DNA from 3 places in the Marinobacter sp. ANT_B65 genome. Region 1 is predicted to be linked to each of the others. Evidence: predicted binding sites of a transcription regulator. Region 1 holds the regulator's gene; each other region holds the start of a gene.
The links. Region 1 encodes LexA, which represses DNA repair genes until DNA is damaged. Its sites were predicted from a motif close to CTGTNTNNNNANACAG; they were not measured.
Positions count from the first base shown of each region.

Region 2: recA (recombinase RecA) is a predicted target of LexA. The motif match lies at 1,707-1,722, and genes of this name have one in related genera.
Region 3: recN (DNA repair protein RecN) is a predicted target of LexA. The motif match lies at 2,115-2,130, and genes of this name have one in related genera.

Region 1 covers NZ_NXGV01000001.1:977,926-985,679, forward strand. Annotated here, with positions in the region: gene CPA50_RS04610 (translocation/assembly module TamB domain-containing protein) at 1-2,580, shown strand, start outside; gene CPA50_RS04615 (SIMPL domain-containing protein) at 2,583-3,269, opposite strand; gene CPA50_RS04620 (gamma-glutamyl-gamma-aminobutyrate hydrolase family protein) at 3,301-4,032, opposite strand; gene CPA50_RS04625 (amidoligase family protein) at 4,025-5,026, opposite strand; gene lexA (transcriptional repressor LexA) at 5,272-5,880, shown strand; gene CPA50_RS04635 (cell division inhibitor SulA) at 5,924-6,433, shown strand; gene CPA50_RS04640 (hypothetical protein) at 6,443-6,703, opposite strand; gene CPA50_RS04645 (DUF6586 family protein) at 6,742-7,248, opposite strand; gene CPA50_RS04650 (DUF1329 domain-containing protein) at 7,511-7,754, shown strand, end outside.
Region 2 covers NZ_NXGV01000003.1:248,671-256,424, forward strand. Annotated here, with positions in the region: gene CPA50_RS14240 (type IV pili methyl-accepting chemotaxis transducer N-terminal domain-containing protein) at 1-295, opposite strand, end outside; gene recA (recombinase RecA) at 561-1,610, opposite strand; gene CPA50_RS14250 (nicotinamide-nucleotide amidohydrolase family protein) at 1,787-2,287, opposite strand; gene mutS (DNA mismatch repair protein MutS) at 2,370-4,988, shown strand; gene fdxA (ferredoxin FdxA) at 5,136-5,459, shown strand; gene CPA50_RS14265 (LysE family translocator) at 5,552-6,184, opposite strand; gene CPA50_RS14270 (hypothetical protein) at 6,224-7,393, opposite strand; gene CPA50_RS14275 (solute carrier family 23 protein) at 7,458-7,754, opposite strand, start outside.
Region 3 covers NZ_NXGV01000001.1:114,865-122,618, forward strand. Annotated here, with positions in the region: gene fur (ferric iron uptake transcriptional regulator) at 1-319, shown strand, start outside; gene recN (DNA repair protein RecN) at 409-2,088, opposite strand; gene grpE (nucleotide exchange factor GrpE) at 2,333-2,935, shown strand; gene dnaK (molecular chaperone DnaK) at 3,039-4,964, shown strand; gene dnaJ (molecular chaperone DnaJ) at 5,042-6,169, shown strand; gene dapB (4-hydroxy-tetrahydrodipicolinate reductase) at 6,193-6,993, shown strand; gene carA (glutamine-hydrolyzing carbamoyl-phosphate synthase small subunit) at 7,219-7,754, shown strand, end outside.

The DNA of each region.
Region 1 (7,754 bases):
GTTTGGCGTGATGGTCGTTATCGGGCGAACCTGACAGCTGAAGTTGACGGGCCTCTGGGCCCGGCAGAGTTGGCGACGGCTATTGATGGTGATATGAATCATGTGCGGTTGGCGGAACTTTCTGCATTGACGGGAGCTGGCTCGCTTTCAGGCGATGGCTCTGTGAATTTTTCCGGCCCGCTGACCTGGCAGGCAGCCCTGGATCTCACGAATTTCAATCCCGGGTATTGGGTGCCAGTTCTTGAGGCAAGTCTCAGTGGTCAGGTCACCACAGAAGGGCAGCTTACAGGCGGGCCGGTTCCAGCGATGAAAGCCGACTGGGATCTGGATGGGCAGTGGCGCTCCAGCCCGACGGTTGCTACTGGTCGACTTGACACCTCAAGCGGTGACTGGGTTGTGCCGGAACTGACACTGATTGTTGGTGACAACCGCCTCGAAGGCAGTGGTAAGTGGGGCAGGGAGTTGCAGGCTAATCTGGGGCTCAAACTGCCGGAACCGGAGAAAATACTTCCGGGGCTTGGTGGAGAAGCGGAGCTTCAGCTCAAGCTTGCAGGAACCTCCGGTGCCCCCCTCGCAGAGTTAACGGCAAGTGCGGTCAAGCTGCGCTGGCAGGACCTTCTGGTGGTTGACAGTTTAAGCCTGGATGCGCAGCTGGAATCCGGATTTCGTATGGATACCGAATTGCGGGGCAAGGGTATTGTTATTGCGGGGCAGAATATAGAGTCTCTTTTGGTCAGGGCTGAGGGTACCCGGAGCGGCCATGCGGTTGCTGTTGATGTCCGTCACGAAGAAGCTCGAGTGCAGCTGGATTTTCAGGGTTCTGCCGCTCAGTCCTGGGCAAGCTGGCAGGGAGAACTGGCTCGCGGTGTTATTGATTTGCCGGGACCGGAGCAGAGCTGGTTGCTGGAATCGCCCGCCGGGCTGGATTACGCAGACACCGGAGAGCTCAGGTTTTCGGCTCACTGCTGGCGCTGGCAGCAGAGTTCTGTTTGTGCAGATGACCAGACCCTGCTGCCGGTACCTGTCATTGCCTACCGTATTGATAGTCTGCCTGCCTCGGCTTTGGCTCCGCTCCTGCCAGAGACCTTACGCTGGTATTCGGATATTAACGGCCAGGTTGGCTTTACTTCCACTGAAAATGGCCCCGATGGCAACATAACGCTCGATGCCGGTGAAGGTAGATTTGAGCTTCTTCTGGATGGTGAGTGGGAGAGTCTGGGTTACGACACACTTGCGACAGAACTGCATCTCAAACCGGATGAGGCGGACGTCGCGTTGCGGGTGTCGGGCCCTGAACTGGGTAGTCTTTCGGCGAGTATGACCCTGGATCCTATGGCGGATGGCCGCCCGGTTGAAGGTCAGTTCAGGCTGGAAGGTCTTGATATAGCGTTGGCGGGGCTTTTCGCCGGGCTTGAAGAGGTGGCCGGAGAGGTGAACGGTGAGGGTCGCATCTCCGGGCCGCTGATGAAGCCTGCGGTACATGGAGAGGTAAGTTTAACCAAGGGCCGGGTCGTGGATCCTCGCCTGCCTTTGCCCATGGATGAAGTGACCGTGAGTGTTGAACTGGACGGTTATTCTGCGGAAGTCAGCGGGCGGATTGGCAGCAACGGTCACAGTGAGGCCTTTATCCGCGGCGGGATTGACTGGCAGGATGCACCAGGCGGTGAGATCCGTATTACTGGTGACAGGCTGCCGTTCAGCCTGGAGCCATACGCTCACCTGGAGGTAACGCCGGATTTTGCTATTGAATTCCGCAAGGGAGCCTTGCGTGTGGAAGGCCGAATCGAAGTGCCTCGGGGTAGTATCGAGATAAAAGGTTTGCCGGCCCAGGCTGTCTCGGTTTCCGAAGATGAAGTTATTGTCGGAGTAGAACCGGAGGAGCCCCTTGTCCGCTCCATCGATATGGATGTCACTGTTGTTGTGGGTGAAGACCAGGTGAGTTTTGTTGCGTTCGGTGTGACAGGTGATCTGGAGGGCACACTGAGAATAGGTAACGATATGGACACCCGGGGCACACTGCAGCTTGTGAATGGCCAGTATGAAGCCTACGGCCAGGAGCTGGAATTGCGGCGCGCCCGATTGTTGTTTGTTGGTAGTCTTGTTCAACCCTACCTCGATATCGAAGCTGTCAGGCAAGTCGATACGGTCGTGGCGGGGATTCGCCTGAGTGGCTCGGTTCAGTCACCAACTACCGAGGTATTTTCCAGTCCGGATATGCCCCAGTCAGATGCTCTGTCTTATGTGGTGCTTGGTCGGGCACCGGGGGGGCAGACGGATGATGGCCAGATGAGCCAGGCAGCAATATCTCTGGGACTGACTCAGGTAAATAAGGTAACTGGCGAGATCGGAGAAGGTTTTGGTATTCGCGACCTGACGCTGGAAGCCGAGGGCAGTGGAGACCAGGCGTCGGTTGTCGCGAGTGGTTATCTGACCGACGAACTGAGTATCCGCTACGGGGTGGGAATTTTTGAACCGATCAGCACCGTGGCACTGCGTTATGATCTGGGCAAACACTTCTATCTTGAAGCTGCCAGCGGCCTGGCAGCTTCTCTGGATATTTTCTATACCCGGGATTTCTGAGTTCAGTCCAGTTCAAACGTCGCATTTACCGATGCGCTGATTTCCCGTTCTCCGACACTGGAGATGGAGTCGGCCCCTCTTGCCTCGGATGCCATCATCATTGGCACGGGGCGATGGCCACCATTGACGTTGATAGATACTACGTCTCCGCATTGCTGGTTCATCTGCTGAGCAACAAATTCGCAACGGGATTTCGCATCGGCCAGTGCGAGTGCCAGTGCTTCGCGCTCCATGCTCCCTTCTTCGGAGTGAAAAAACTGATGCGGGCCCAGGTTGTAATTGAGCCCGAGTGCCTGGGCCTGCTGCAGAAGCGGGTTCAGCAGCGATAAATCCGTAATGACAAAACTGATGGTCTGCGAAGCAACGGCCCGCTTTTCGGGTTCTGCTTCTCTCGTCTCGACCGGCAGCGTGCGGCTGTAAAGGTTCACCGACGCATCCGTGTACTCCTGAAGTTCCGGCCTGTATTTGCTGATTCCCTCGTGCCATTGCTGCACCATCGATGCCACCTGGGCTGTAGCGTTTGCAGGTAACTCGTGCTCTGCGGTGGCAGTGAACTTAAGGCGGGCACTGTCGGGTTCATAGCGAACCCTACCCTCTCCCGTGAGAGAGACCTCGCCGGCCATGACTAAACCAGGTGCCAGTAGTGGTAAGGCCCACCAAATAAGGGTTTTCCGATTATTTCTGGCCATCAATTATACCTCCCCATTGACGGGTTTAACGTCAGGTCCCGGTGGATTCGGGCTCCAGCCGGGCGAGTTTGAATGCCAGGGCTGCCTGAACGAATTCGCTGAAAATCCGCCGGTGCCCTCTGTGATAAAGCAGGTACTCGGGATGCCACTGCAGTCCCATCAACCATTGCCCATGTGTGCTTTCTATAGCCTGAACAAAAAGGTCATTGTCCACAGCTGTGACCTGCAGGTTTTTACCCAGACGTTTTATGGCCTGGCTGTGTATCCGGTTGGCACCAATTACCGGTGCCTGCATGAGCTTTCCCAGGCGGCTGGTACTTACAAGCTGCACGGTTTGCATGGGCAGCAGTAACGGCCTGTGCCGGGTGTTCACTCGGAGCGGCGTTACGTTCTGGCACAGGGAGCCACCATGAAATACGTTGATAAACTGGGATCCCCGGCAGATACCCAGTACCGGAATTCCGACAGATTCTGCCTGCTCCAGAAGGTTATAGTCGGTCATGTCCCGCGCCTTGTCGTAGCGTGCGCTAACCTGGGGTTCCTGGCCGTAGCGACCCGGATGAACATGTGTGCCGCCTGACAGCACCAGGCCATCCAGCATTGAAACGTCCACCCGTGCACCGGGACGGATGTAATAAGGTCTCGCACCCTGCAACCTCAGACCAAAACTGATCAGCCGCTGGGCAAAGTGTTTGCGGGCGGGGCCGCTGATGCCAATAGTGAGCCCGGGGAGGTTGTGTTCCGTAAAATCCCGCTCAGACATAGCCTTTTCGGCGCAACCAGTTTTCAGAGGTTTCCAGCCAGCTGTGTGTCAGGTTGTGCAGGCTGATCCTGCGACTTTCCCGGAACAGAGCCCGAAGCTCGCCCAGGTCATCCGCATTGTTGGCAACCTGCTCTACCACAACCCAGTCATTCCAGACGCTGGAGAAGTTCCATTCCGGGTTGTCGATGTCACAGTCCGGCAGCCGGTAATGAAGAGTGGGTCTGCTCTTGATGCGAGGGTCTGTTACGTATTTGTCGAGAAGAGGCTTGTCCAGATGGGCAAACAGCGGCAGAAGATCCAGAGCCCGGTTACGCGTGGGGTTGGAGTTCAGGTAATCCACCATCATCTGACGCTGGTCCGGGGCGTACCCCTCACGCATCAGCAGGTCCGTATAATTGTTGCTCCAGGGTTCAATATAAGGTGTAAATTTTCTGCTGATATCCAGTTGATGCCGGGCTTTGAGCCAGTCATAGGTAGCGGCAAAGGCCTGAAAGTAACGAACCAGTGTGCCCGGTTCAAGGTCTGGAAGCTCCGGGTTCAGTTGCAACCCGAACGCAAAATAGATTGCTTCCCGGCTACCCAGTGCACCAGCCTTGCGTAGTTCCTTGACCAGAGTCTCAATCTCCGGCAGTTGTGAAAACCGCATAGGCGGGCTGACAATTTCAAGTGGAACAATACGCTCAGCCGCAGCATCTATGACTTCCATTGCATGTCCTCCGAGTTCACGGAGGACTTCGGGCACGCTTTCATCTGTCAGGTCCAGATCTTTCACCGGATCCGAATCCAGTTCGATGGTAAAACAACCCAATGGTGTCTCAAGTTTACTTACGTAGCGGGATTCCAGAGCGGAGGTTCCACCAAGAAGTTTTGCTGTGAGATCTACTAGCTGCCCATAACCGAGCCCGGATAACTCAATTTCAACACCCACGCGACGTTCCTGTCCGTCAGTGGTGTTCAGAATGTCTGGCATTCTGCAGGGAGTCGCTTTGCTCATGAGGTTCACTGCCTATAGAACTGGGTGTCGGTGAATATGATGACTTTTCACCATAACATACTCATGCAGCACTGTTAGTTAAGGGGCTGCAAGAAAATAGGTCACCTGCCTTTACACTGGATAAAACACTGTATATAGTCAAATCACTGTATAAAAAAACAGGATGGATGGCGACCTGTATAAGCCGCCAAATATCAGGCCAAGCATGTATCAGCATTGCATGCAGCAAGCGGAGCAGCGCAACAATGAAGCTGACAGCAAGACAGACTCAGGTACTGGAAATTATCCGTCGATCCGTGGATGAGACCGGTTACCCGCCAACCCGCGCGGAAATAGCGGCGGAGCTTGGATTCCGCTCCGCTAACGCCGCGGAAGAGCATCTGCGGGCACTGGCACGTAAAGGTGCTATCGAAATGGTGCCTGGTGCCAGTCGGGGTATTCGTCTGCCGGAAGTTGCTGAAGACCCGGGGTTGCCTGTGATTGGTCAGGTGGCTGCAGGCAGCCCGATTCTGGCCCAGGAGCATATTGAGGACCATTGCACACTCAAACCCGAGTTCTTCTCGCCGTCAGCAGATTATCTGCTCCGGGTCAGGGGAATGAGTATGAAGGACATTGGCATTCTTGACGGTGACCTTCTGGCAGTGCATAGCACTCAGGATGTCCATAACGGTCAGGTTGTCGTGGCCAGAGTGGGTGACGAAGTGACTGTTAAACGATTCCGAAAGGAAGGTTCGAAGGTCTATTTGATTGCCGAAAATGAAGAGTTTGCGCCGATAGAAGTCGATCTCCGGGAGCAGGAACTGTTCATTGAAGGGTTGGGTGTAGGTGTTATCCGGCGCTCTGATCTGCACTGATCAGCCTGGTATAACCGCAGACGCATTGAAAAACGGGTGAATTATGGAACAGCTAAGTTTTAATCAGAACATGGCGTGGCAGCAGGGCATATTACCCAGCTCACCTTTTTTACCTGAACCGGCGCCGGAACATGCCGTCCGGAAACAACGTGCCGTCATTCGAACCCGGCAGAAACCGGGTGTCGCTGACGCCACTCCGGCTGGCAACGTGACAGAAATTATCTTGCCAGAAGGGCAGGTGGAGAACTTTCAGTTGTTGCTGCCGATGCTGACTCAGCTTAATCAGGAAAAACGCTGGCTGGCATGGATTGACCCTCCTCAGGCGCTGGTGAGCAAGTGGCAGAAAATGCACGGTATTGTTGCCGGAGAGCTTCTGGTTTTGCGCTCCACCACAGAATATCCCGCCCGTCAGCTTGCAGAAAGAGCGCTGAGTGCGGGTACCTGTCATGCAGTGGTTATGTGGACGCGTAAACTGGGTAAGACGGCCTTCGACTCGTTACAGAAAGCTGCGGCGGAGGGCAACAGCCACGGAGTCGTACTCAGGCAGCGTTGAGCGTTGTTATCAGTGCAGAGTATAAGCGGGCTGTGCGTCTGAAGCGTCCAGCTCGTCATCTTCCCAGTCAATATCGTGAGCAATATTTCCGGCAGCTTCTATCCCTGCAGCAATCATCGCTTTGGCTACAGACATATCCCGATCGTCCATCATTTCCCGGGCTTCATCTGAAAACGAAATTCTGACCAGTGGTGCACTGTCGTCGTCAATGCGCCGCAGGGCATAGTCGCCGTTGCCTAATTGTACAATTTCGAAAAACGATGGTGACATTTCATTAACCTTTTAGTGTTGAATACCGGAAGCGACGATTACCACTCGCCGTGTTGTTCTTCCAGATTTTCGGCAAACTTTTTAATGGCGTTCAGCGTATTCATCTGTGCCTGGCTGGAGCAGTCTGGCCCTGATTCTGCAGATACGGCAATAATATTTTCCGCATTAACCGTTTTCTGTGCGGTAGGTGGTCTGCTCTGCATGGTTTCCAGCTGGTCAAGATGATTCCACCAGCTTCCGGTCTCCTGCTCAAGGGTTCTTAACTGGCCTGTCTCAGTGGCCTGCTCCCCAATCAGGGTTACAAGTTCTTCCAGGGACCCGGGCTCCTCTGAGTGCTTCTGGTAGAAACGGGCAATCATCACCAGCAATATCCGTCGGGCTCTAAGTAGAAGCTCGATAGAGCCCTGAATAGCCGCTTCATGCTGCAATCGCTGTTGAGAAGTATTAACCGGGTTTCCGGTATCGGCTGCCCGCTCCGATGTTTCAAGAAGAGTTCTTGCCAGAAACAGCTTTTGTGAAATCAGCGAATACCATTGAGATGCCATTACTCGTGTCTGCCGTGGGTTTGGGGAGTCTTTGATAAGCTCCCGGCTGCGGAGATTTTGCCGAGGGTCTCTGCTCGAAACCAACTCGATAGAATGATCTGAAATCATATCATTTCGATACGCAGATTTCTTTACCCCTTCTGTATTTGACTCTATTGCTCCCGGGTGACAATAAGACACAAACAATCACTTGAAACAGATGTTTGAATTTGGCGAGAATCAACTTCTGATTATGGGTTTTGATTGTCTGGAGGGGTTAGAAATGCGAAGCCAGTTTATTGCATGCATTACAGTGCTTTCGTTTGGGTTTTCCGGGCAAGTGTTGTCAGGGGTGTCAGTAACCGAAGCCAACCGGCTCATGCAGGACCTGACTCCCGTAGGTGCTGAGCGGGGAGCAAATGCTTCCGGCAGTATCCCTGAGTGGACTGGCGGGTTGGTTGAGGCGCCATCCAACTGGCGCGAAGGTGAGGTTGAGGCAAATCCGTTTCCGCAGGATAAAGCCTTGT
Region 2 (7,754 bases), on a different contig from region 1:
CTCCGAGGTTTTCCTCAAAAAGAGCCACACTTTCATCCAGCTGTTTCTGGGCCTTGTTAGCAGCGACATCCTGGCCAATCAGTAAATAGGATTTGACGATACGCTGAGTCAACATCCGCTGCATTCCAGCCTTGTTGATCGCAGAAGTAGGAGCCAATACTTCAGCACCAGCGTTCGTCGGTACAGAGGCGAGCAAGATAATCAGAGTTGCAATTATTAGCAAGGGCGGAATCACCGCTTGCACAGGGCGGCCAGCAAACTGGCTACGCCTGAGCATCCTATAACTGAGCCGCATCAGGTACTCCTCTGTCACTGGGGCAGAAGGGAGCCCAAAGAAGCACCGCCTGCGCCAGAATTATGAGTTTCTGATGCTAAACTTCGTAAAGGAAAATAGCGTTGATAATAATCATTAGTTTCTTTGTGGTTACTTCTACGCTTTCAATGTCTTATTGCCGGCACCCTGCGCAACAGAATTGCGCAGGGTGGGAGGTATTCGGAGGAGTTGCATAAGCTATAACAAGCAATTTCTTTCTGGAGGGCACAATACCCTCCGGATTATCTTAAAGCAGTTCACCATCCGCTTCTGCCGGCACTTCAGCTTCAGCGTCTTTCTTGGAAACCGGCTTCGGCATCAGCCTTTCACGTACCTTGGCTTCAATTTCCTTGGCCAGATCCATGTTTTCTTCAAGGAACTTACAGGCGTTAGCCTTACCCTGACCGATTTTGTCACCGTTGTAGGCATACCAGGCGCCGGATTTATCCACAAAGCCTTCTTTAACGCCCATATCGAGCACTTCTGCCATGTGATAAATACCCTTGCCGTAAAGAATCTGGAACTCTGCCTGACGGAAAGGCGGAGCTACCTTGTTCTTGACGACTTTAACCCGGGTTTCGTTACCAACAACTTCATCACCCTCTTTAACCGCGCCGATGCGGCGGATATCAAGGCGTACTGACGAATAGAATTTCAGAGCGTTACCACCCGTAGTCGTTTCAGGACTGCCGAACATCACGCCAATTTTCATACGGATCTGGTTGATAAACACCATCAGGCAGTTGGCATTTTTCACGTTACCCGTTAGCTTACGCAGTGCCTGTGACATAAGACGAGCCTGCAGGCCAACGTGGCTATCGCCCATTTCACCTTCAATTTCTGCTTTCGGGGTCAACGCCGCAACGGAGTCAACAACAATGACGTCTACTGCGTTGGAGCGCACGAGCATATCTGCGATTTCCAGCGCCTGCTCCCCGGTATCTGGCTGGGAAACCAGCAGGTCATCCACATTAACACCCAGCTTTTCAGCATAGATGGGATCCAGAGCGTGCTCCGCATCTATAAAGGCACAGGTTTTGCCAGCTTTTTGCGCTTCGGCGATGACCTGAAGAGTCAGGGTTGTTTTACCGGAACTTTCAGGCCCGTAAATTTCAACAATACGGCCGTAAGGCAAGCCGCCTATACCCAAAGCAACATCCAGCCCCAGAGAACCAGTGGAGACCGCAGGTATGGCTTCGCGGGGCTGATCGCCCATTTTCATTACTGCGCCCTTACCAAACTGGCGCTCGATCTGGCCCAGCGCAGCGCTCAATGCTTTTTTGCGGTTGTCTTCCATCAGTGCAAACCCTCTGTTGCCTTGGCCGCCGGCAAGGTAGAACAAGCCAGCGGAGAGATAATGAAGGGAACCTGCACAGCGGTTACAGCAGGATCCCTGTATATTTGAACAGTATTAAAGCATACCCGGAGAAAGAGACCAACCCCTGTGATTATGAAAGGCTGATACGAAAACATTCAGGCTTTTTCCAAAAAACCGCTAACACCTTGCAGGGCAAAGAGAACTGCCTGGCGGCGCACCTGATCACGATCACCACTGAAGTGCTGAACGACCGCCTCAGTGTTTTCCGCACTTGATCCCCAGGCGAACCAGACTGTACCCACGGGCTTTTTTTTACTCCCCCCCCCAGGCCCAGCAACACCGCTGACAGCCACGGCAACACCAGCCCCGGTTGTGGCCAGCGCACCTGCAACCATCTCCCGGACAACCGGTTCGCTGACAGCTCCGTGGGTATCCAGAGTTCTGCCAGCAACACCCAGCAGCTTCTGTTTTGCATGGTTACTGTAGGTCACCAGTCCCCCCACCACATAAGCAGAAGACCCCGGTTTATCAGTCATTACCTTTGCAACCCAGCCTCCGGTGCAACTTTCAGCCGTTATCAGGGTAAGATTCTCTGCTAACAGCTTTTCACCCAACTGGCTTCCAGCTTGTTCGAGTTCGTGATCACTGGCAGGCATAATGCTCTCCTTCATTTCATCAAGGGCGTTATTTTCTTACAATCCTTGGCTTCACCCAAAGCAAGATTATCCGGATTTGTCCATGTCAGCAGCTCAGAATGATTTTTCCAAGCACACTCCAATGATGCAGCAATACCTCAGGATCAAGGGTCAGCACCCGGATGAACTGGTGTTCTACCGCATGGGTGACTTTTACGAGCTGTTCTACGACGACGCAAAAAAAGCTGCCGAGCTGATGGACATAACCCTCACCGCAAGGGGACAGTCCGGCGGCAATCCGATTCCCATGGCCGGTATCCCGTTTCATGCATCTGAAGGGTACATTGCACGGCTGGTCAGAGCGGGTCAATCCATCGCCATCTGCGAACAGATCGGAGACCCCGCAACCAGCAAAGGGCCAGTTGACCGCCAGGTTGTAAGGATTGTCACCCCAGGCACTCTCAGTGATGATGCCTATCTGGAAGATCGCCGCGACAACCTGCTTGCTGCCATTTTCCACCACCAGGAGCAGTTTGGTTTTGCATCCCTGGATATTTCCAGTGGGCGTTTTGCAGTTTCCGAACTGGAAAACCTTGAAGCCCTGCAGGGAGAACTGCAGCGTTTACGTCCGGCGGAGATACTGATCAGCGAAGATTTTCCATTTGAGGAAGTCCTGGCTGGCTTTACCGGTATCCGGCGCCAGGGTCCCTGGCTGTTCGAATCCGACACAGCTCGCCGGGTCATTACCCAACAATTGCAGGTTCGTGATCTGACGGGTTTTGGCTGCGACGATCTCACCCTGGCCATTTGTGCCGCCGGCTGCCTGTTGCAGTATGCCAAAGAAACCCAACGCACCGCCCTGCCCCACATCCGCAAACTGACCCGTGAACGCCGGGATGAAGCGGTGATTCTCGATGCCACCAGCCGCCGGAACCTGGAAATCGACATCAACCTTATGGGTGGCCACCAGCACACGCTGGCATGGGTCATGGACAAAACCGCAACATCCATGGGCGGGCGGGAGCTAAGGCGCTGGCTGAACCGACCACTGCGGGATGCAACCGTGGTGCAGCAGCGCCAGCAAGCGGTATCTGCTCTGCTTGATGGCTTCCACTACGAACCGGTGCATAACCTGCTGAAGACAGTGGGCGATATTGAACGGGTACTGGCCCGGGTTGCACTGCGCTCAGCCCGGCCCCGGGACCTCGCCCGTCTGCGGGATGCATTCCTGGCCCTGCCGGAGCTTCAGGAAACACTAAAGCCGGTAAACTCACAACACATCGCAGCTCTGGCCGGGATAATTGGCGAGTACCCCGAGCTGGCAGACACCCTGGAACGCGCGATTATAGACAACCCTCCGGTCGTAATCCGGGAAGGCGGTGTTATCCGTGAGGGCTTTGATGAAGAACTGGACGAGCTGCGCAACATCAGCGAAAACGCTGGCCAGTATTTGCTGGACGTGGAAACCCGGGAGCGGGAACGTACCGGAATCAGCACCCTGAAAGTAGGTTATAACCGGGTGCACGGCTATTACATTGAGATCAGCCGGGCCCAGTCTGCCCAGGCGCCAGCGGATTACATTCGTCGCCAGACGCTGAAAAACGCAGAGCGCTTCATAACGCCAGAACTGAAAGTTTTTGAAGACAAAGCCCTGAGCGCCAAAAGCCGGGCTCTGGCAAGAGAAAAAGCACTCTACGACGAGGTGCTTGAAACCGTCGCAGAGCAACTCGCGCCACTGCAGGATGCCGCTCAGGCGCTGGCAGAGCTTGATGTCATCAGCAATTTCGCAGAACGGGCAAGCACTCTGCGCTTCGCAGCACCTGAATTCCGCGATGCTCCGGGGTTCGAAATTGAAGATGGCCGACACCCTGTTGTCGAGCAGCTTCTTGACGAACCTTTCGTACCCAACAATCTGCTGATGGATACTCAACGCCGGATGCTGGTTATTACCGGCCCCAACATGGGCGGTAAATCCACCTATATGCGCCAGGCAGCCTTGATTGCCCTGCTCGCATACACCGGGAGTTTCGTGCCGGCCAACCGCGCCGTACTGGGCCCGCTGGACCGTATTTTTACTCGCATGGGTTCTTCTGATGACACCGCTGGTGGCCGTTCTACCTTTATGGTTGAAATGACAGAGACCGCAAACATTCTGCACAATGCAACAGAGCTGAGCCTTGTTCTGATGGACGAAGTTGGCCGCGGCACCAGTACATTTGATGGTCTGTCCCTCGCCTGGGCTACAGCAGAACACCTGGCAAAAGAAATTCGCTGCTATACCCTGTTCGCCACCCACTATTTTGAGCTCACGCAACTGGCGGACGACATGGAGCACGCAGTTAACGTGCACCTGACCGCAACCGAGCACGACGACAGCATTGTTTTCCTGCACAACGTACACGAAGGCCCTGCAAGCCAGAGTTACGGTTTGCAGGTAGCCAAGCTGGCCGGAGTCCCCCAAAGCGTTATCGGCAACGCCAAAACACAACTGAAACTGCTGGAAGGCAGTTCAGTACCCGCAGAAGCCAGACCAGCGCCGATAACCGAGGTTGAGAAAAAAATATCAACGATGCCCAGCCAGGCGGTCTATCAGGGCGATATGTTTGCCTGTCCGGAGCCCAGCGCTGTAGAGGAAACGTTGAAAAGTCTCGACCTGGACGAGTTGTCACCCAGAGAGGCGATGAACCGGCTGTATGAATTGAAAGGATTACTGAAAAACTGACAGAAAGTTGATCTGGGTAATAAGGTTATAGCAGCCAAACGCTTGCGGCTGCGCGGGCCGCTCCCTACAATATCGCCCATCAAAACAGAACCATGGAGCTGACAACAAGCTCCGGATGAGATTGACCACTGGACCAGGGATCTGATTATGGCGTTTATCGTTACCGATAACTGCATCAAGTGCAAATACACAGACTGTGTGGAAGTATGCCCGGTAGACTGCTTCTACGAAGGCCCGAACTTCCTGGTAATCGACCCGGACGAGTGTATCGACTGTGCGCTGTGCGAGCCCGAATGCCCGGCTGAAGCGATTTTCTCAGAAGATGAACTGCCTGCCGATCAGGTGCAGTTTGTGGAACTCAACGCCGACCTGGCGGGGAAATGGCCCAACATTACCGAGAAAAAAGACCCGCTCCCGGAAGCCGAAGAATGGGATGGCAAACCCAATAAGCTTCAGTATCTGGAGAAATAATTCTGGTGCTGGTTAACGCAAGCGCCTGAATGTGACAAAAGGGAAGCCTCTGCAGGCTTCCCTTTTTTGCTCTTACACCCTGAAATCCGCAGTCAATTGCCCGCCAGCCTGGCTCCCATGGCAATAAAGAACCCCCCGGTCAGCCCATTGAGCAGTCGCCTGGCCCGTGCCCCGATACCCGCACCCCGGAAACGCACAACCACCCATGCCAGTCCACACTGCCAGAACATCGCCAGAAGAAAGTGCACACCAGCCAGCATTAAAGACTGTTGAAAGGCATTTCCCGCCGGATCCACGAACTGGGGCAACAAAGCCATATAGAACAGGGCGGTTTTCGGATTCAATACATTGGACAGCAGCCCTTCACGAAATGACACCACCAGAGGTACACCCTGACGCACAACCAAAGGTGCTTCTGCGCCGGAAACAGACCTGGGTTTTAAAGCCTGCCTCAACGAACCAAGGCCAAGCCAGATCAGGTAACAGGCTCCGGCCCATTTCAGTGCAGAGAATGCCCAGGCTGTTTCAAGCAAAAGAAGGGAGATACCCAACGCCGAAAGCGTCGCGTGAATAAAAAGACCACTGCAAATACCCACACTGGTCACACAGCCGTCACGGAGGCCCCCGCGGCCGGCGTTACGCATGACCAGCAGCGTATCAACCCCTGGCGTGACAGTCAGCAGGCTTATGGCAATCAGATAAGCCCAGAACAGCTCAGAAAACAAACAGACCTCCACATCTATTGATGCAGGAGACCGAAAGTATTATGACTCCTGCGCAAAAATCTTGCGTACTGCAGCGGAATTATAAAAAGCTGACAACCGCCTGCGCACAAGGGCCTCAAGATAACCCTCTTCCCTGAGCACGTCTATAACCGGAATAGCCCAGGCGTCCACCTCTGACAGAATCATTTCACGGGTAATCCCCAAGGCGCCGAGCAGGTCGGCAAGCGGCCGGTCACCATACTTTTCAAACAGGTGCATAACCACGGCGCGGGCACAGCCCGTAAAGTAGTCCGTTTTCCGGAACCGAAGCCAGAACTCATAACCCAATGCTACAAATTCCTGCAACTGAACCTCACCCAACCCTTCCTGCAAATCAGCCAGCGTCCGGTCTTCCATGGCAACCCAGGTTGCCATGGCCGTGTCCCGCACTTCATCGTCAGAGAGAGCCCGTTGCAGGAATTGCTCACTGCGAGTGATCAGCCCAGGCAGACTGTCTGAGAGCCAGGCCTTCAGACGGCGCTCGAAGGTTTCATCCAGCCCGGGCACTGCCTTATTGGCCATACGCTTGCCGAACTTCATCATGGAGCCAACGCCAGGTACCGATTTGGCAATCAGGTTGTCTTCATAAAGGTAATTAACCACCCCTTGATACACCACATTCGAGACCAGTTCCTGGTAAACCGGGTGCGTCATGATTTCACTGATCAGCTGCTCACGCTGCTGTCGCAGCTCAAGCATTTCTTCCACAAAGGCTGCAGCCTGGTCCCGGGTAAGAATATCCTGCAGGGCTGTCGTAGCCTGAACCGGTGCATTCAGCACTCTGGCAGCCATCTCGCCCGCCAGCTCCGGAACCCCGGCATTCAGTTCCATATCCACGACAACACGCTGAACAGTCTCCATCACCTGATTTTCAGAGGCTATACGGTTCAGACTGATATTACCCGCATAATCAAATAGCTCACTGGCTTCCTGCCTCAGAAACTTCCGGAGTTTTGCCCCCTTCAGAGAGGCGAGCTCGTGCTTCACATGCAGTTCAAGCAGTCGACTGGCTGGATCAACCTTCGCTTTCGTCACAATACTCGAGGCCCTGTTGATATGATCAAATATGCCGACAATGGCTGTATATACCATGAGGCTAACACGAAGCCCCGGGGAACCAGGAAGGAAGGCATCCAGAAAACGACAAGCGGGCAAAAAAAGGGGAGGCATTCCGCCTCCCAAAGACACACAGTGTGTGGATTCCCCCCGGAGCGTGCCGGGGGCAACCAATTAACTACTTGCCAACCTCATCTGCACCCGGAGCTTCAGGGTCCGCAGTAAAGCCAAGCAATTTGGTTCTTTCAATCAACAAATAGAGAACTGCGCCGGTCGCAAGTCCCCAGCCAGCGCCATAGACTGCCAACACCACTCCCATGGTGCCCGCGATGCCCCGCTCAGTGTTATTTTCCAGCTGTTCCAGGCCAACCATCAGGCAGATGTAGCCAGTCAACAAAAGCGTCAGGGAAAGCGCTATGGGAAGCACCGGCTGAAAAAAGCTCACCAGAGGCAAAACAAACAGAGCGATGAAGCC
Region 3 (7,754 bases), 860 kb from region 1:
TCACCATCTCAGTGCAGAGGATGTGTACAAACGACTCTTGGACCAGGGTGATGATGTGGGATTGGCCACCGTTTACCGGGTGCTTACCCAGTTCGAGACAGCGGGTCTGGTGCTGCGCCACAATTTTGAGGGCGGTCACGCGGTTTTCGAGATGGCCGGTGAAGATCATCACGATCACATGGTTTGTACCCAGACCGGGCAAGTGATTGAGTTTGTTGATGAGGTGATTGAAGAGCGCCAGAAGAAAATTGCGAAAGAGCATGGCTATGAAATCGTTGAACACAGCCTTATTCTCTACGTTAAGCCCATCAAGTCGTAATTGAATGGCCGAATAAAAAAAGGGCAGGCCGTGAAGCCTGCCCTAATAGCTCTCAGGGTTGAGAGGGGAAAGTGGAAATCGTGATCACTTCAGTGATGGGTTGCCTGTCCTTTGGAAAACATTTCTGTGGCGTGGGCAAGGGTATGTTCGGTCATATCCACGCCGCCCAGCATTCTTGCCACTTCGCTGATTCTTCCCTGGTCATCCAGAGATTCGATCTTTGAGAAGGTCGCTTCCTGGCGGGTGAACTTGCTGACAAACAGGTGCTGGTGGCACTGAGCCGCAACCTGAGGCAAATGAGTTACGCAGATAACCTGGCCATTGTCTCCCAGTGATCGCAGCAGTTTGCCAACCACCTCGGCCGTGCCTCCTCCAATGCCCACATCGACTTCATCAAAGATCAGGGTCGGGGTTGTGGATGTTTGTGCAACCACCACCTGAATGGCAAGGCTGATGCGTGACAACTCTCCGCCGGAAGCAACCTTGGCCAGTGGTCTTGCGGGTTGACCAGGGTTGGCGCTGACCAGAAACTCTAATTCTTCTGCGCCGTGGGGTGCGGGTTCATCCTGGCTGTTACGATTCAGTTGTGTGATGAACTGTACCGACGGCATGCTCAGCTGAACCAGTTCACCGGCAATACGCTGATCCAGCTCTGCTGCTGCTTTGGACCGGGCTTTGGAAAGCTTGCTGGCGAGTTTGTTGAAGTTTTTGAGCTGGTTTTCCAGCTCCGCTTCCAGCTTTTCCAGGCTTCCCTCTCCGCCATCAAGCTCCGCCAGTTCTGCGCTTAACCGTTGGTGGAATTCCGGTAACTCTTCGGGGTTGATGCGGTGTTTGCGTGCCATTTGGTAAAGAGCGCTAAGTCTTTCTTCAACGTCCGCAAGGCGTGCGGGGTCTGCCTCATAGTCGTCCACAAAATGGCGAAGGTTATCGCCGGCCTCACTGACCTGGATCTGGGCTTCGCTGAGCATCTGAATGGTGTCGGCCAGTGCAGGGACCGCAACAGGAAGCTGCTCAAGCTGTTGCAATGCCTGCCGTATCAGGCCTGCTGCGCTCGTTTCATCTTCAGTGCAAAGCAGGGCAGCCTGATGGCTGTTGTGCAGAATTGCATCCGCCTGGCTTAATTGCGCCTGTTCCTGCTCTAACTGTTCCTGCTCGCCATTTTCTATTGCGAGCCGGTCAAGTTCTTCGACCTGGTAGCGCAGTAGTTGTAGTCTGGCTTCAGACTCTTCGGCGTTCTGCTGCCGTTCGGACAGCTTTGTGCGTATCTGATTCCATGCTTTCCATGCCTCGCGGGTCTGGTTAGCGAGTTCTTCTGCGCCAGCGAATTCGTCAACGAGTTTGCGGTGCGTTTCTTTGCGCAGGAGAGATTGATGCTGGTGCTGACTATGAATATCCATCAGCAATCCGCCAAGGTCTTTCAGGTGGGCAAGGGGACAGGGCTGGCCGTTAATGTAAGCTCGTGATCGTCCGTCTTTGCTGATCGCCCGGCGCAGGATGCAGTCACTGTCGTCATCCAGTTCGTGGGTCTCCAGCCATTGCAGGGCTTCGGGGATGCCGGATACGTCAAATGTGGCGGTTATATCTGCACGCTTGGCTCCGTGGCGGACGGCTCCGGCGTCAGCGCGACCGCCCATGGCGAGTCCCAGTGCGTCCAGTACTATGGATTTGCCGGCGCCTGTTTCTCCGGTGAGAGCTGTCATGCCTTTGCCAAATTGCAGTTCTACCCTTTCGGCAATCGCGTAATTGGAAACTGTGAGCTGTGTGAGCATGCAGATAACCTCCACCGTAAAAGATACTGTTTGTGCATACAGTGACTGTGAATATATACAGTGATTTTCATGTTTGCAAACATATAGGAGAGATTTTCTTCGGTAATGGGGGCTCTGATGGTTGAAACCTGAGCAGTGGGCCCCATATTCGTTCGCAATAACATTCTTCCGGCTCCGTGGGGCTGGAGCCTATGTTCAACTGGCCGCGTTTAAGCCGGTCACCGGAGATCTGGCAGGAGTAGTCATGAGCACCGACGAAAACCGCAATGAGCAGATAGATGAATTGAAAGCGGCCGCTGAGGCAGCTGCCGAAGACTCGCAAGCGAGTGAGCAGGAGACAGAGCCGGGTGAAACTTCCGAGATGGAAGCCCTTAAAGAGCAGGTTAAGGAGTTTCAGGAGCAGGTGTTACGTTCTCAGGCCGAAATGCAGAACGTGCGCCGCCGGGCAGAAATGGATGTTGAAAAGGCGCACAAGTTTGCGCTGGAAAAATTTGTCAAAGAACTGCTTCCGGTAGCCGACAGTCTCGAGAAGGCGGTTGAAAGTACGGAAGGTCAGGAAAATTCCGGTGATTTGGTGGCATCTATTCGTCAGGGTGTCGAAATGACGCTGAACCTGCTCGAATCCAGCCTGAAAAAATTCAATGTTGAGCCGCTGAATCCGATTGGTGAGCCGTTTGATCCCCAGCGGCATGAGGCTATGTCTCTGGTTTCGGCGCCGGATGCCGAGCCGAACAGCGTCGTTGCTGTGGTTCAGAAGGGCTACCTGCTGAACGGGCGCGTGGTTCGCCCGGCAATGGTGATGGTAGCGAAGGCTCAGGATGCACCAAAAATCGATGAGCAGGCTTGAAAAAACAGTTAAAGCGCCAATATATCCATCAAACAGCAGAAGCCGGAATGAGCTTTTCCGGGCAACTATTTAGTACAGTATTCAGAAGAACTGGAGCGATTCAATGAGCAAAATTATCGGTATTGACCTTGGAACAACAAACTCGTGCGTGGCCATCATGGATGGCGACAAAGTCCGGGTTATTGAAAACGCCGAGGGTGACCGCACCACCCCATCCATTATCGCTTACACCGAGGATGGCGAGATTCTGGTTGGCCAGTCGGCCAAGCGCCAGGCGGTTACTAATCCGCACAACACTATTTACGCCATCAAGCGTCTGATCGGCCGTCGTTTTACCGATGATGTTGTTCAGAAAGATATCAAGATGGTTCCCTACAAGATTGCCGGAGCGGATAACGGTGATGCGTGGGTAGAGGTTAAAGGCCAGAAAATGGCGCCGCCTCAGGTGTCTGCAGAAATTCTGAAGAAAATGAAGAAAACTGCGGAAGATTATCTGGGCGAAAAAGTGACTGAAGCCGTTATTACTGTGCCGGCTTACTTCAATGACAGTCAGCGTCAGGCTACCAAAGATGCTGGTAAAATTGCTGGTCTGGAAGTTAAGCGCATTATCAACGAGCCCACTGCAGCAGCCCTGGCCTATGGTCTGGACAGGAAGAGCGGTGACCGTACTGTAGCGGTTTACGATCTGGGTGGCGGTACTTTCGACCTTTCCATTATCGAAATTGCGGATGTGGACGGTGAACACCAGTTTGAAGTGCTGGCAACCAATGGTGATACTTTCCTTGGTGGTGAAGATTTCGATATGAAAATTATCGAGTTCCTTGCTGACCAGTTCAAGAAAGACAGCGGTATCGATCTGCGTGGTGACTCCCTGGCCATGCAGCGTCTGAAAGAAGCTGGTGAGAAGGCCAAGATTGAGCTTTCCAGCAGTCAGCAGACTGATGTTAATCTGCCGTACATTACTGCAGATGCCAGTGGTCCCAAGCACATGAACGTCAAGCTGACCCGTGCCAAGCTTGAGTCGCTGGTGGAAGACCTGGTTCAGCGCAGCCTGGAGCCTTGTAAAGTCGCTCTCAAGGATGCAGGCATGAAGGCCAGTGAAATCGATGAGGTTATCCTTGTTGGTGGCCAGACCCGTATGCCTCTGGTTCAGGAAAAAGTTAAAGATTTCTTTGGCAAAGAAGCCCGGAAAGACGTTAACCCGGACGAAGCTGTTGCCATGGGTGCTGCGATTCAGGCAGCTGTACTTTCAGGCGATGTGAAAGACGTTCTGTTGCTGGACGTGACTCCGTTGACCCTGGGTATTGAAACCATGGGTGGCGTAGCGACTCCGCTGATCGACAAGAACACCACTATCCCGACCAAGAAGTCTCAAACCTTCTCAACAGCGGATGACAGCCAGACTGCTGTAACCATTCACGTGGTTCAGGGTGAGCGTAAACAGGCAGCTCAGAACAAGTCGCTGGGCCGTTTCGATCTGGCGGATATTCCGCCTGCACCGCGCGGCGTGCCGCAGATCGAAGTAACTTTTGATATTGATGCCAACGGTATTCTGAATGTGTCTGCAAAAGACAAGGCTACCGGCAAAGAGCAGTCTATCGTCATCAAGGCTTCTTCTGGTCTGAATGATGAAGAAATCGAGAAAATGGTTCGCGATGCCGAGGCGAATGCTGACGAGGATCGCAAGTTCGAAGAGCTGGTTCAGGCCCGCAACCAGGGCGATGCTATGGTTCACGCGGTACGCAAGACTCTGACAGATGCCGGTGACAAGGTCAGCGACAGCGAAAAAGAGTCGATTGAAGCGTCTATCAAGGAACTGGAAGAGGCGTTGACCGGCTCTGATAAAGACGACATTGAAGCCAAGACCCAGAAGCTGACAGAAGTTTCCGGCGAACTGGCTCAGAAGATGTACGCAGATCAGGATGGCCAGGCCCAGCAGGCCGGTGGTCAGGAAGAAGCGCAGTCTCATGCTGCTGATGACGCGGTTGATGCCGAGTTTGAAGAAGTTAAAGACGACGAGAAGAAGTAATTCCGGCGTACATCAGGTAGTTGGAAAACGCGGAGCTGCTCCGCGTTTTCCTCGTTTAAAAAACAGGGTTTTAAAGCATGGCCAAGCGTGACTATTACGACATTCTCGGAATCTCTCGGGATGCGGATGAGAAAGAAATCAAGCGGGCGTACCGAAAGCTCGCGATGAAGTTTCACCCCGACCGTAACCCGGAAGACAAAGATGCCGAGAACAAGTTCAAGGAAGCCAGCGAAGCCTATGAAATATTGGCTGACCAGTCCAAGCGGGCGGCCTATGATCAATTTGGCCATGCTGGAGTAGATGGCCAGGCCGGTGGTGGCTTCGGGGGTGGTGGTAACTTCTCCGACATCTTCGGCGATGTATTCGGTGATATTTTTGGTGGAGGTGGCGGCGGTCGCGGTCGCAGTACTCGTGGTTCTGATCTGCGATATACCCTGGAACTGGATCTTGAAGAGGCTGTAAGGGGCAAAACTGTCAAAATCACCATTCCGGGACACAAGGAATGTGAGGCCTGTGATGGCAGCGGTGCAGAAAAAGGTTCGCGGCCTGAGACCTGTGGTACCTGTAAAGGTATGGGGCAGGTGCGTATGCAGCAGGGTTTCTTTACTGTTCAGCAGGCCTGTCCTACATGTCGGGGCTCTGGTCAGATAATCAAAAATCCATGCAAGGCCTGTCATGGGCAGGGCAGGGTGCAGGAGGAGAAAACGCTCTCCGTGAAAGTGCCGCCGGGTGTTGACACCGGTGATCGTATCCGGCTCTCCGGTGAGGGTGAGATGGGTACGGATGGTGGGCCTCCTGGTGATCTGTATGTGCAGATGTCAGTGCGGGAGCATTCGATATTTACCCGTGATGGCCGTAATCTTTATTGCGAGGTGCCGATCAGTATCGTGGATGCAGCGCTGGGGGGCGAGTTGGAAGTGCCTACGCTGGATGGTCGGGTGAAACTCCGGATTCCTGCAGAGACCCAGACCGGCAAACTCTTCCGGTTACGTAATAAAGGCGTCAGTCCGGTTCGGGGAGGCCCTTCCGGTGACCTGCTCTGTCGCGTGACGGTAGAAACTCCGGTTAAACTGACCAAGCGCCAGAAAGAGTTGCTCAATGAGTTCCAGGCTACGCTTGATGGTACTGGAGGTACGAATCACGCTCCGAAGAAGACCTCCTGGTTTGAGGGTGTTAAGAGCTTTTTTGACGAAATGAAATTCTGAACAGCTTCATATAGGAAAAGACCATGAGGGTAGCAATCATCGGCGCCGCCGGGCGCATGGGTAAGGTGTTGATTGAGGCGGTTGATGGCACTGAAGGGCTAACGCTTGGTGCCGCTGTCGTCCAGCCGGGTAGCAGTCTTATAGGGGCTGATGCTGGTGAAATGAGCAGTATCGGAAAAACCGGCGTAAAGATGGTGGGTGCCCTGGAGGATGTGAAAGATGATTTTGATGTGCTCATCGATTTCACCTTTCCGGACCTGACCCTGGAGAGTGCGCAATTCTGTAAGGCCAATGGCAAAATGCTCGTCGTCGGAACAACCGGCATGTCAGGCGCTGAAAAAGAGCAGTTGGCTCTGGCCGCAGAGTCTACCCAGGTGGTGTTTGCTCCTAATATGAGTGTGGGCGTGAATGTCGTTCTCAATCTCTTGCGTACTGCGGCAGCGACTCTGGGTGATGACTACGATGTAGAAATCATTGAAGCCCATCATCGCCACAAAAAAGATGCGCCCTCTGGAACAGCTCTGCGTATGGGCGAAGTCGTTGCTGATGCGCTTGGTCGTGATCTCAAGGAGTGCGCGGTCTACGGTCGTGAAGGTTTTACCGGGGAGCGTACCCGCAAAGAAATCGGGTTCGAAACTATCCGTGCCGGTGATGTTGTTGGCGATCACACTGTGCTCTTTGCTACAGAAGGTGAGCGCGTTGAAGTCACTCATAAGGCCAGTAGCCGCATGACATTTGCCAAAGGCGCGATGCGTGCAGCCCTTTGGCTTAAAGATAAACCTGCTGGTTTATACGATATGCAGGATGTCCTGGGGCTGAAGTAGTGCTTGTCAGGCGATTTTGCATGGACATAAAACCGCATACTCCATATAATAAGGCAGTTTAACTGCACCAAGCGTAGGCTTTTAAAAGCTCGGGGACAAAAACCGTTCCCGGATAACAAAAAGCGGGACGGAGTTTTTACTCCCTCTCGCTTTTTTGCGACCTGAATTTGCGCTTGCGTTCCTGTTCGTGACGAACCGATACGCCACTCGATGAGGATACAAGCCTTGAGAACACCCGCAATCCTTGCACTCGCAGACGGAAGCCTGTTTTACGGCACTGCTATTGGCGCTGACGGCGAAACCAGTGGTGAAGTGGTGTTCAACACCGCCATGACTGGCTATCAGGAAATACTGACTGATCCGTCATATGCCCGCCAGCTCGTTACCCTGACATACCCGCACATCGGTAACACCGGTGTGAATGATGAGGATGTAGAATCAGATCGTGTTCAGGCGGCTGGCCTTATCATTCGTGATCTGCCTCTGGTGGCAAGTAATTGGCGTAGTAGCGGGTCGCTGGATGACTATCTGCGAAGCAGTAATGTGGTCGGAATTGCCGATATTGATACCCGGCGCCTTACGCGTATTCTTCGTGATAAAGGCTCGCAGAACGGCGCGATTGTAGCCGGCGCTGACGCCACTGCCGAGCGTGCGCTGGAGTTGGCTAACGCATTCCCCGGGCTCAAAGGCATGGACCTGGCCAAAGAGGTCACTTGTGACAAACCCTATAAGTGGGCTCAGGGTGAGTGGTCGCTTGACTC